Regions from separate parts of the Companilactobacillus paralimentarius genome, predicted to be linked through region 4. Evidence: predicted binding sites of a transcription regulator. Region 4 holds the regulator's gene; each other region holds the start of a gene.
The links. The regulator NrdR, encoded in region 4, represses ribonucleotide reductase genes. The targets are predictions, from matches to a motif close to ACACNATATATNGTGT.

Region 1 (3,221 bases), 200 kb from region 4:
CAGTTCTTGAGACTTCCCAATCATAACTGCTAAATGTAACACGTTTGGTATATCTAGCTGCTAATTCAAAGGCTTCTTCCAATGACCAACCTTGTTCTTGAGCAATCAATGGAAAGACTTCAAATAAGTTACATGGTTCGCCATTGCTCAAAGAAATTTCACCACAAGGATTAGTCCCTTCAACACCATCATCGATACCTGGTTGATACCCATCAATGGCACGACCATAGTTACGTGATAATTCTAGATTAACGATTCCTGGTTCACCATTGTGAGTAATAGAATCAGCAATTGGGGCATACTTATTGAACTTCGAATCAACAGCAACACTGTTATTTGAAGCCCAACGGTGATGGTAAAGTTTCTTTTGATCTTGTTTCATAGTGATAAAGTCATCGTCAGTAGCGCCACCTAAAGCTAACTCAGCTGAACGACGAACATTACCAGCAACAACTGTCTTACCAATCAAATTACCCATATCAGTACAGTCAACGGATGTTAATTTTCTACCAACGGCATTGTTCAAAACTTCGTTGATATCAAAGAACATTTCAATCAAAGGAACAGGACCTGAAGCTGTTCCACCAAAACCTTTGATCTTTTCACCTTTAGCACGAATCTTAGTAATATCTAAAACAACATCTTTCAAACCGTCATTAGTATCGTTAAAGTGAGCATCGATCATATTAGCATTTCCAACTACCCAACCTTCACGAGTATCAGGAAGTTCATAATTACGTGTATTTTCAAGCTCATGGCTCTTTAACCATTCATCGCGGTCAACAGCACCGGCTGCAATTGAATCATCATATGAGGCGCTCTCTTTGCCAATAAGAACAGTTAAATTAACTTTGTTATCAACAACAGGCATCAATTTCATGTTGCTTGGTACAACAGAGAAACCAACACCGCCACCCTTCATCAATTGATCAAACATAAATGAGAATGGCATTGAAACAGCTAATTGATCCTGCTTCAAGTAAGAAGGTACGATATGACTATCGCCATATTTTTGTGGTCTGATGGCAACAAACCAACAATTGTTTAAAGCATCACCATTGCGATGTTGATATTCAGTTCCAGAAATCCAAAGGTTTCTACCTGATGGTGTTGCAGCTAAACCATAAACCAATTTATAAAGACTCTTAGCTTCATTAACCAAGCCGGCATATTGTTCATCGGTTAATGAATCATCCTTCAAACGTGGATCAAGATTGATATTTCCTTCGATAACACGTTTAACTGTTTCTGACCAATTTTCAGTACGTCCAAGTTCTGGGATCCAACGAGCGTAAGTACGTTTATAAGTAACCCAACCTAACTCACCCCAGTGGGGTTTAATTGTTTTTTTGACTTCGTCGATAAAGTCATCTGATAAAATAATTTTATTAATCGTATTCATTAATATTCACTCCACACATTTGAAATAACACTATATATAGTACCTTTAATTCCTTGTGATAACAATATATAGTGTTCAACTATTTCTATTGACATTTTAGAAATATTTTTGCGTATTGATATTTAGGCAATTTCAAAATTAAAAATATCCAATTTGGATTTTAATTCATAATTAAAAATTCAAAGTCGCAATTACTATTCTAATATCTCTCAAGTTTGCTTAGCAATGATTTTTTTAATTTAAAGTCAGCTCTAAATTTCAAGTAGTCCGACTCAAATTTTTCCCTTGACTTGGTCAATTAACTGTCAGATTGGCGATTGAGACCATAAATTTTTTTACAAAAAAAAACTATCCAGCCATTTGACCAGATAGTTTTTTAATTCTAAACATCTTTTTTAATAAAAAATTGATACAATCCTAAACTCGCTAAAATTGCGATGACTGGTAAAAATTCAATCCGATATCTTCCCTGAACTTCAATCAACAATTGCGCAGCCGCAAATGCTAACATTGGTAGCAACAATAAATATATATTATTGCTGAATTTTGTTTTGAATAAGCTAAACGATCCTATCCATGAAAAGATTATTAAAATAATCGAGCCAACATAAGCTAAATAATCAATTCGATCAACCGTCTTGGCCGAGTGATTCTGATTGTAACCTGTAAAATTAGTAGCCATAGTACGTTGCGACCATAATCCACCGACCTTGTTGATAAATAAACTCAACCACTTATTATTTTTATTTAAATAATTTATTTCTTGGTGCAAAGCCGCTTTTTCCTTCTTACTCATAACCTTACGTGGCTTGCTTGCATCAATTAACCGATCCATATCAGGTGAATAAGTCCCATTGGATTGATAGTTCAATCCGGTAACAAATTTCCATTCAGGATCATAATTAGACAATCCATAAGCATTGAGTCCAGAAGCTTTAATTCCCCAACCTGCCAAAGAAAATAGTGCTAGATAAATCAGCAATGATAACAAAATTTTCAAAGGTTTTCGATAATTGAATTTGTTTTTTTCAAACATTGTATAGAGTATTGCAAAGACCACAATTCCCGCTACAATTACTGGTCCAATCGGTCTAATCAGACAACCAATCGTCAAAGTTACCCCTGACAAAATGTATGCCCAAAGTTTATCTTGCATAATCAAATAGAATGTTAATAAATAACATAGTGAACCTAAGTATTGATTACTGGCTTGACTATTCAGTGCAAACCAATCAAGGTCATTCATCAATAGCAATACTGCTAAACGCGTCACTTTAATATTTTCAAAAATTTTCACGGCTAACAAATATGTGAAAAGTAAAATTAGAGCTTGATAAATTACATTTAAAAATTGAATTGCAAAAATATGATAACCAAAAATCTTCACAACTCCCAATACATAAACCATATATCCTGATTGATAAGCAAAACGCGAAAAATAATCATTATCGGTTCGATAAAGTTTAGCTCCATGTTGAAGTCCTGGTACTCGCGTCCAAAAATTACCAAAATCGCTCAATTGCGTCTTCGGTACAACTAAAATCCAGGACGTCGCCACTATCATGAAAATACCCAGCATTACTAAAAGAAGTGCCCAATTGAGCTTTTTATTTCGGTCACTAATTTTAACTAGAAAATAACCAGCTACTCCTACAAATAACAGAGCCAGCAACAAACTACCCCAGTTAAAAGCACGATTTACTGTGGCGTAATTTTCATAATAAAATGTCGACATTTCAAAAAGAACTAATGTCGTAAAAATTGCTAAAACACCTAAAATAAATTTACTGATACCATTTTGAATTTTTAGAATAGAAAT
Region 2 (3,221 bases), 1.1 Mb from region 4:
TTGCCACACTCCGGACAAACAAAACCACGGGCAGTAGCATTGAATTCACCTTTGAAACCACACTTGAAACACTGATCAATCGAAGTATTGGTTCCCAGATAGCCAACGTGATCATAAGCCCAATCCCAGACTGCTTCTAATGCCTTAGGATTTTGACGTAAATTAGGGTACTCACAGTAATGAATAAATCCACCCGATGCATATTTAGGAAAGACTTCTTCAAAAGTTAATTTCTCAAATGGATTAGGGTGCTTGCGTACATCATAATGGAAACTATTAGTGTAATATTCTTTCTCCGTTATGTTAGGAATAGACCCAAATTTTTCCAAATCATCGCGACAAAATGTATCAGTCAACGATTCTGCCGGCGTGGAATAAAGGCTATAATGATAACCACTTTCTTTAGCCCACTGTGAACATTTATCATGTAAGGCTTTAACAATTTTCTCTGCAAAGTCATGTGCTGCTTGATTGTTCTCCCACTTATCGCCGAAAAAGGCCGTACATACCTCATATAAACCAATATAGCCTAAAGATACCGTTGCACGTTCGTTCTTGAATAACTCATCAATACTATCAGTTTTCTTTAGACGTTTACCAAAGGCACCATACATATACAATAGTGGTGCATTCTCTGGTTTAGCTTGCTTAGTACGTTCGATACGATAAGCTAGGGCAGTATGACAAATCTGCATTTTTTCCTCAAATATTTCCCAAAATAAATCGGAATTACCTTGAGATTCTAAAGCAATTCTAGGTAAATTAACCGTTACAACGCCGAGATTCATTCTACCTGAATTAACTTCTTTGCCATTTTCATCCTTCCAACCTTGTAAGAAAGAACGGCATCCCATTGGAGTTTTAAAACTACCTGTAATTTCTTTGATCTTGTCATACATCAACAAATCAGGATACATCCGTTTAGTTGAACATTCGAGTGCTAAAGTTTTGATATCGTAATTAGGATCACCAGGGTTCAAATTCAAACCACGTTTAATAGTAAAAGTTAACTTAGGAAAAATGGCTGTCCGATGTTCCTTACCTAGTCCCTTAATTCTGATTTCCAAAATTGATTTTTGAATAGCACGTTCGATCCAACTTGTTCCCAAACCAAAATTAATCGTCGTAAAAGGCGTTTGCCCTTGAGATGAATAAAGAGTATTGATTTCGTACTCCAAGGCTTGCATAGCATCATAAATATCCTTACGCGTCTTTTCTTGAGCAAATTCAACTTGCTTATCTTCTGCAATCCATTTACGCGCATCTTTGAGATGCTTTTGATAATTTATCTCCGCATACGGTGCCAACAATTGATCAATACGATTAGCCGAACATCCACCGTATTGAAGTGAGGCTACATTCGCGATAATTTGAGACATTTGTGCAGTTGCAGTTTGAATAGAACGTGGTGAAGATACCCAGGCATTTCCAATTTTAAAACCATTACTCAGCATTTCATCAAAATCGATCAAACAGCAATTAGTTTCTGGCGTAACTGGTGAATAATCCAAATCATGCCAATGAATATCACCACGTAAATGTGCTTTGGCAACCAACTCTGGCAACATTTTTAATCCCATAGCACGACTGGCAACACCAGCTTCCAGATCACGTTGTGTATTGAAAATATTACTATCCTTGTTAGCATTCTCATGTACAACATCCTCATTACGATTAAATAAACGCTCAATATTTAATTGAACATTGGTTGCACGTGAAAATTTATCTTGATCCGCTTGAAAATAACGTTCATACGTCTCTGCTTGTTCTTCCATGTCATTATCATTCAAAACACGAAAAATAAGCCCATGAATTTGAGTAGTTGTTAAAAGTTTCAAATCAGCAAAGCGAGAGACTAATTCAGAAATCACTATATCTTTTTGTTGAGAATTCAATTGGAGTTGATCCAAAACAAATTCTATTTTATAGGGATAAAAATTAGTCACTGTCCCACTTCTTTTTTCTACAGGAATGGAAACTAATTTTTGCAATTTGGTAATCATATTCTTCCCCCTAGTTATTAAATACTGATATCATTTTACAAAATTATAACAAAAAAAATAAGACTACTAAATACCAGATGTTGTGATATATAGCACATTAGTACAACATATGGTAGTCTTATTTCGAATTTTGAGAAATCATCATTTGAGCCTATTCACAAATCGTCGTTACATTAATCAAAATGATTGCCAGCTCAAATGATTGGATTTGTTCAATAAAATATTCCTATATTAGATATATAGCGTTGTAGTGGTTACTTTTATCGATTCTAGGATAGATAATAATTTTTTTCAATATTTAATCACTAATCCTAAAAAATAGCGGGCAAAAAAATTGGCTTGATCACTATTAACTTTAAGTCCTTTAGCCGAAAATTCATCAATATCAATCGATTCAAAGCGACAACTGCTAAAATCAATCCCTTTAAGTTCAGTTCCCAATAGATTCATTTTATTCAGTTCACAATTATCAAAAATAGTCTTCTTCAATTTATTTTCATTAAAACTAACATCTTTTAAGCTGGTATTAATAAAATTGACATTTTTCAGATTCATTCGATTAAGAACCGACATATCCATCAAACAATTATTGAATTCAACATTATTTAAATACGACTGATCAAGATTGGTTCCAACTAATTTACAATTACGAAACTCAACTCGATACAAACTAGCCTCATCTAGTGTGCAATTAGATAGATCGCATCCCTTAAAAATCACATCAGTTAATTCAATTTTTTCAAACTGGCAATTACTAAAAGTCATATGATCAAAAATTGTTTTTTCAATCATAGGATGTCTGATTTCCTGATCTTCTAGAAACTCTCCCTTTAACAATCGATTGGTTAAGTAAAAGTCTTCCTCTTCATAAATATCAAAAAAAGATCCTTTTTCTAAATAATCTTCTACAATTTTAGGCTGAATCATCGACTACACCTCTTTCAACTAGCATCTTACCAGATATCCCTTTTGAAAAAATTAGAGAAAAAAGCGGTCTATTTGAATCCTTTCGCACCCAATATTATTGAATTTACGTAATTTAAACTTAGAATCCGTCTCCTCAACACTATAAATTAAATAATTTAATTTAAAATTAATTATTTATTTTTAAAATCCCATTATTGAGGCTTTTCTTCAAACTTTCAACACAAACATCTGTTACCATGAGCTTATAGTTACAATAAATAATTAAGATATTGAAAATATATATCAAAATTA
Region 3 (3,221 bases), 880 kb from region 4:
ACCACTATATTCAACTTTTTCTAAATAATGATTCTTAAAAAAGGAATCTTCCGTTTCAAAATAGTAATCAATACCGTTTTTTTCGCCGTCACGTGGTAATCTAGTAGTGTGAGTGATGACACTTGGTATACGATAAGTATTTTTCAAATATTTGCTAATGGTAGTCTTGCCGGTACCACTTGCACCGGTAATTACAATAATTTTTTTATCCATTATAGAACCCCTATGTTTGAAATATTTCTTCTACTATATTAATATACTAGTCTGTTAAGTAATTAATCCGAGGAGATTTTACATATGAAAATAGAAGATTTAAAGGTTGGAACTGTTTACGACTGCTCCGTTGATGAAGATATGGATTACCCATTCCAAGGCAAAGTTGAAAAAATTTACGAGCACTCTGCTTTAATGGAAATTGTAAAAAATGATCCTAAAGATAATGCTAATAAAACTGAATTAAACAACAAGATTGTTGTAAGTATCAAGAAAATCAAAAAAGCTAAGTAATTATAAAATATCAATTTTTTCAAATAAAGAGCGGATATGACATATTCCGCCTATGAGCATTAAGGAAAATAGGAGCAGGTAATCGTACTCGATTACTTGCTCCTATTTGTTTTGAACGGAAAAGACATATTATGTTCCGCGTTCATATTGCCATATTTAATTAATAAAGTTGTTATATCTCAAACTGTTTTCTTTATTTTTCAACATTAATAAATGAACTAGCAGGTACTCTTAAGACACGATATTCCATCGCAAAACGGTTGGCCTTTAAGCCTAAACCATTTCTGAAATTATTCTTATACTTAGCCTGCATTGTTATAACATAAGCATCCTGATACTTAGAATCAAGTTTCTTAATTTTCTTAACTGGCCAATTCAAACGCAATCCAGAAACAGTAAATGGTAATGTTGCATCCGAGACAGTAGCATTTTGACTCGAGACCGTATATTTAGAATTATTCAACCAATATTGATAAACATCTGTTGATGAACTAGATTCCTGCTTATTAATTTTAACGTAATAGCCTTGTCCATCGTTCGTTGTCTGAACGATCATCGGATTATATTTGTAACTAACGACAATGTTATCCTTATCATTCAAATCAACCTTGGTAAATAAGCTAGTGTATAACATCCCACTAACAGCTAAAATGACGACAACAATTTCCAATAGATCTGTTAAAATTGTTACTCCAGTAATTTTCTTCTTTTGTTGAACAAGAATTTTTAAATGACGATTTCTAATATTAAATACAACAAAGATTAATAGTGCAATTACAATAATCCATGCAATAATTCCCACAAAATTCCAAGAACTCATAGTTTTCTCCCAACTAAATTAATTGTCTTAAACACTTCATAACTTTATAATAGTCATTACGCTAATTTTACCACGAATCGAAAAAATATTTGAAATTGAGATACAAAACGGTCAAAATTGTGTGGGCACATACGTTTGTCGATTTTTTATAATGACAGTATAACCACGCCATATCGTGTATTGGCCGTTATGTCGAATACTATATATTGTGTTTAATATTTCAAATGATTATACTAATTGGGAATAGCAAGTTGAAAGGAGTTAATCACTATGAATAACGTAATCGTATATAGCAAGAACAACTGTATGCAATGCAAAATGACTAAGAGATACTTAAAGGAGCACAACGTTTCCTTTGAAGAAAGAAATATCAATCAAGATCCAGAATACCTAGACCTTTTAAAACAACAAGGTTTTAAGAGCGTCCCTGTCGTTATGAACTCTGTCAGCGATCCTATCGTCGGTTTTCGCCCAGACAGTCTTAAAGACCTTGTAGGTTAATCATGAAAAAAATAGCTTATTATTCTATCACCGGACAAACTAGAAGGTTCGTTAATAAACTAGGAATAGATGGATATGAAATAACCGACGCCGACCCCTTTTACCAAATGGGTCGGCCATTTATTCTTATCGTACCTGCTTATGATGACGACATGATGGATCCTGTAATCGACTTTTTACAGTATAAAGATAACGCACAAAACTGTATTGGCGTCGCTGGTGGTGGCAATCGTAACTTCAATACTTTATATAACCACACCGCAAAAGATATTGCCCATGGATTAGACGTTCCGGTTGTCTTTGAATTTGAATTCAATGGTACTCAAAAAGACGTCGAAAACTTTAAGAAAGTAGTGAATGAAATTGGGATTAAATAACCTAGATGTAACCAAACTTCATTATTTTAAATTGAATAATGAAATCAACATCCCCGTAGATGATAAGATTCCGCTTAACAAGGATAAAGAAGCCGTTAAAGCTTTCTTCACTGAAAATGTTGAGCCAAATACTAAGAAGTTTGCTTCCTTCAAGGATCACATTAACTATCTAATCGATAACAATTTTATTGAAAAAGAAGTTATCGACGAATACCCACATGAATTCGTGGCTAGTCTTTATGATTACTTATTAGATCAACATTTCCAATTTCAATCTTTTATGGCTGCATATAAGTTTTATAACCAATATGCCCTAAAGACTAATGATGGTGATCTCTATCTTGAAAATTACGAGATGAGAATTCTTTTTAATGCCCTTTTGTATGCCCATGGAGATCAAGCCTTGGCTAAGAGTTTAGCCACTGAAATGATTGCTCAACGTTATCAACCTGCAACACCTTCATTCTTAAATGCTGGTCGTAAGCGCCGTGGAGAATACGTTTCTTGTTTCTTATTACAAGTAACAGATGATATGAACAGCATTGGTAGAACAATCAACAGTGCCCTTCAATTGTCACGAATCGGTGGTGGTGTCGGTATAACATTATCCAACCTACGTGAATCAGGTTCACCAATTAAAGGCGTTGATAACTCTTCATCTGGTGTGCTACCAGTTATGAAGTTGTTGGAGGACAGTTTCAGTTACAGTAATCAATTAGGCCAAAGACAAGGTGCTGGTGCTGTTTATTTGAACGTCTTCCATCCTGACATCATCGACTTTCTGTCTGCTAAAAAAGAAAATGCTGATGAAAAGGTCCGTGTTAAGACTCTTTCATTAGGTGTTATCGTGCCTGATAAGTATTACGAATTGGTTCGTAACAACGAAGACATGTATCTCTTTAGCCCTTATTCAGTTGAAAAAGTTTACGGCATTCCTTTCTCATATGTTGATATTACTAAAGAATACGACAATATGGTCAAAGACGACCGTATCAAAAAATATAAGATTGAAGCTC
Region 4 (3,221 bases):
AGTACACCATAATATTTAATACCGCCGGAGACAAATAAGTCTTCGTTGCCATATTTCTCAAAGCATTAGATTCTACTGTACCAGTAAAACCACCGCTCTTTTGTTTTTGAGCTGCTAAAAATTCGGCAGGACGCAAAGAACGAGCTTGCTTTAACAACAATTGATCGGCACGATTCAATTGTCCGTCAGTTTGCTCAGCTGGTTCCGTTTCTGTATTAGCTTGCTGTTTAACTGAAATATTAGCATTCTTTTCAAAACGATCTTGTACTGCTTTTTTCAGACGTGCGGGATCGATCTTGTTATTGACGATATCACAAGTTTTACCAATTAAATCAATCAATGTAATCTCATCTAAGCCATAAAATGCATGAAGATTTAAAATTAATTCCTGATTTTCCAGCAGATTATCAGGATGAATTCTGAATAACTGTTGAATCCGATCCGAGATTAGTTCCCAATCTAATTGAGGAATCTCTTCTTCATTCAACGACGGTTTTTTATTGTCTGTATTATTTATTTCAAAACTATCTTGGGTATTCTTTACTTCAGTTGGCGTATTGATCAAATCACTATTACTTAATTGGAAAACTTCCAAAAAGTCTTTTGTTATCTCATGTGAATTTTGCAAGATCAAATCTGAATGTGTGTATTTATCGGCCAATAAATGATACTTGCTCTCACCAACTTGCTCATAAAGGAAAATACTCATCAAATCGTCTTTAAAAAATTCATCTGGTGACAACGGTTCAAAAAGTTGATAGATATAGTAAGGTCCTAAGCTATCTTTCTTTTGATAGGTCCTAATTAATCCTAGGGCCTCCGTCTTGATCCGTGCCTCATAAAATCGTTTCAAATCAATACCAAGTAAACTCATTAATTCAGCATGGCTTTTTCTTTGCGTGACGACTTCTTTATTAGGCAATTTTTCCCACAGCAACAAGTACAAACTGAAAGCCTCAGTACCTAAAATGGGCAAATATAAGTCAGTCAAAACATGACGATCATCATCATTTAAATGACCACTTGGCAAACACCAATAACCGACTAAAGGTGTAAATTTATCTGATTCAAAATTACTCACGGACACCAATACTCCCCTTACTTCTTATCAATTTTCTTGCCATTGGACATCATTTCCTGAACCTCTTCCATAAATCCATTCATGTCCTTAAATTCACGATAAACACTAGCAAAACGAATATAAGTCACGTCATCAACTTTGGACAAAATTCTCATGACGTGTTCACCAATTAATTGTGAGCGAACCTCACTTTCACCTGTTGATCTTATCTCGTTTTCTACTTTATCGACGATACTATTCATTTGATCCATCGTTACAGGACGTTTTTCAGCAGCACGAACTAAACCACGTAATAACTTTTCGCGGCTGAATTCCTCTCTGTTGCCATTCTTTTTGATAACCAACAATGGTGATTTTTCTAATCTTTCAAACGTTGTGAACCGTGTTCCACAGTATTCACACTCACGTCTTCTTCTAATGGCACGTCCTTCATCACTGGGACGACTGTCAATAACTTTTGATGAATCATGATGACAATGCGGACAAATCAAAATTCCAGCCTCTTTTCCAAATTAAAGTTGTGGTATTAACCGACTAAACTCATCCTGAAGATGTGCTAAATCTTCTGAATTATCAATCACAAAGTCGGCACGCTCTTTTTTCTCGTACATCGACATCTGCGAATTGATTTGTTCCAAAGCAACTTCCTTACTTAAAGCGTTTCGTCTCATCAATCGATGCAATTGAATTTGCGGCTCGACATAGACACTGATCACACCATCAAAGTAATTTTGATAATTGCCTTCAAACAATAATGGTATTTCAAAAATGGAGATTGTTTTTTCAGTTGATCTTTTAACTTCAGCAACCGTTTGTAAAATTTCTTTTTTTATCAAAGGCCTCGTTATTTTATCCAACTTATCTAACTCATCTCTATCGCTGAAAACAATCGAACTTAATTTTCGACGATTAAGATTTCCATCGGGCAATAAAACTTGCTCACCAAACTGTTGGGTAATCTGTTTTAAACCTAAGGTTCCGACCTTGACCACGTCTCGAGCAACATAATCAGCATCGTATACGATGAATTTATTATGTCTAAATAAATTTAAAACGGTTGATTTACCAGAGGCAATCCCTCCAGTCAAACCATAAATCTTACTCATTTTACTACCTGGCACTTTGGACAAAAATGCGTACCACGACCTCCGACCTTGATCTTCACAATCTCAGTACCGCATCTTGGACAAGGTGTTCCTTCTTTTCCATAAACTTTTAAATTATTTTGCATGTTACCCTTGTGGCCTGTAGCATCCACATAGGTTCTAATTGACGAGCCACCAGCAGCAATTCCCTTATCCATCTCTTGATTAGAAGCCTCAATAATTTTTTGAATATCTTCATCACTAAGGTGATTAGCTGGCGTCTCAGGGTGCAATTTAACTTGCCAGAGAACTTCATCAACATAAATATTTCCTAGACCACTCATAACACTTTGATCTAACAAGACGGTCTTAATATCCTTATGATGACGCATAACTCTTGGCTTTAAATTTTGAAAAGTAAATTCAGTTGATAATGGCTCTGGCCCCAATTTTTTAAGCGACTTATTTTCTGATAATTCATCAGTGTTCCACAACTGCATACGACCGAATTTACGAACATCATTATAAATCATCTTTTGACCATTATCCAAAGTAAAGATAGCATGCGAATGCTTATCAATTGCACTTGGATCAGCTGAAATACGATACTTACCTTCCATTCTCAAATGACTAATAATTGTATAACCATTATCTAAATGAATCAATAAAAATTTTGCTCGACGACCAACATCACTGATAGTTGCTCCCGTAACAAATTCAACAAATTGATCCACATCACCAGTTATCAAATCAGGATAACGAATCTCAACATGAGTTATCTTTCTACCCTTCACTTGAGCAATTAAACTGCGTCTGACAGTCTCTACTTCTGGCATTTCTGGCATTTTATCACCTACTATTATTTAGCTTCGTACCAAGTCTTTCCATGAGCCGTTTCAACTTTCAACGGTACATCCAGTTTAACCGCTGAATCCATTACACTTGGAACTAATTTTTCTAAAGTTGCGATTTCTGAAACTGGAGCTTCAAAAATCATTTCATCATGTACTTGTAAAAGCAAATTAGCTTGTAAACTTTCTTTAACCAGCATTTTT

Region 1: a site for NrdR is predicted at 1,430-1,445, ahead of nrdJ (ribonucleoside-triphosphate reductase, adenosylcobalamin-dependent). Genes of this name have one in related genera too.
Region 2: a site for NrdR is predicted at 2,104-2,119, ahead of nrdD (anaerobic ribonucleoside-triphosphate reductase). Genes of this name have one in related genera too.
Region 3: a site for NrdR is predicted at 1,524-1,539, ahead of nrdH (glutaredoxin-like protein NrdH). Genes of this name have one in related genera too.

Annotation. Positions count from the first base shown of each region.
Region 1 covers NZ_OY724131.1:728,394-731,614, reverse strand. Annotated here, with positions in the region: gene nrdJ (ribonucleoside-triphosphate reductase, adenosylcobalamin-dependent) at 1-1,402, opposite strand, end outside; gene ACI6PB_RS03400 (hypothetical protein) at 1,785-3,221, opposite strand, start outside.
Region 2 covers NZ_OY724131.1:2,486,293-2,489,513, forward strand. Annotated here, with positions in the region: gene nrdD (anaerobic ribonucleoside-triphosphate reductase) at 1-2,003, opposite strand, end outside; gene ACI6PB_RS12270 (pentapeptide repeat-containing protein) at 2,295-2,930, opposite strand.
Region 3 covers NZ_OY724131.1:55,598-58,818, reverse strand. Annotated here, with positions in the region: gene ACI6PB_RS00235 (guanylate kinase) at 1-213, opposite strand, end outside; gene ACI6PB_RS00230 (hypothetical protein) at 298-507, shown strand; gene ACI6PB_RS00225 (LVIS_2131 family protein) at 701-1,327, opposite strand; gene nrdH (glutaredoxin-like protein NrdH) at 1,598-1,828, shown strand; gene nrdI (class Ib ribonucleoside-diphosphate reductase assembly flavoprotein NrdI) at 1,831-2,205, shown strand; gene nrdE (class 1b ribonucleoside-diphosphate reductase subunit alpha) at 2,186-3,221, shown strand, end outside.
Region 4 covers NZ_OY724131.1:931,680-934,900, reverse strand. Annotated here, with positions in the region: gene ACI6PB_RS04335 (DnaD domain protein) at 1-1,081, opposite strand, end outside; gene nrdR (transcriptional regulator NrdR) at 1,099-1,572, opposite strand; gene coaE (dephospho-CoA kinase) at 1,594-2,187, opposite strand; gene mutM (DNA-formamidopyrimidine glycosylase) at 2,184-3,011, opposite strand; gene polA (DNA polymerase I) at 3,026-3,221, opposite strand, start outside.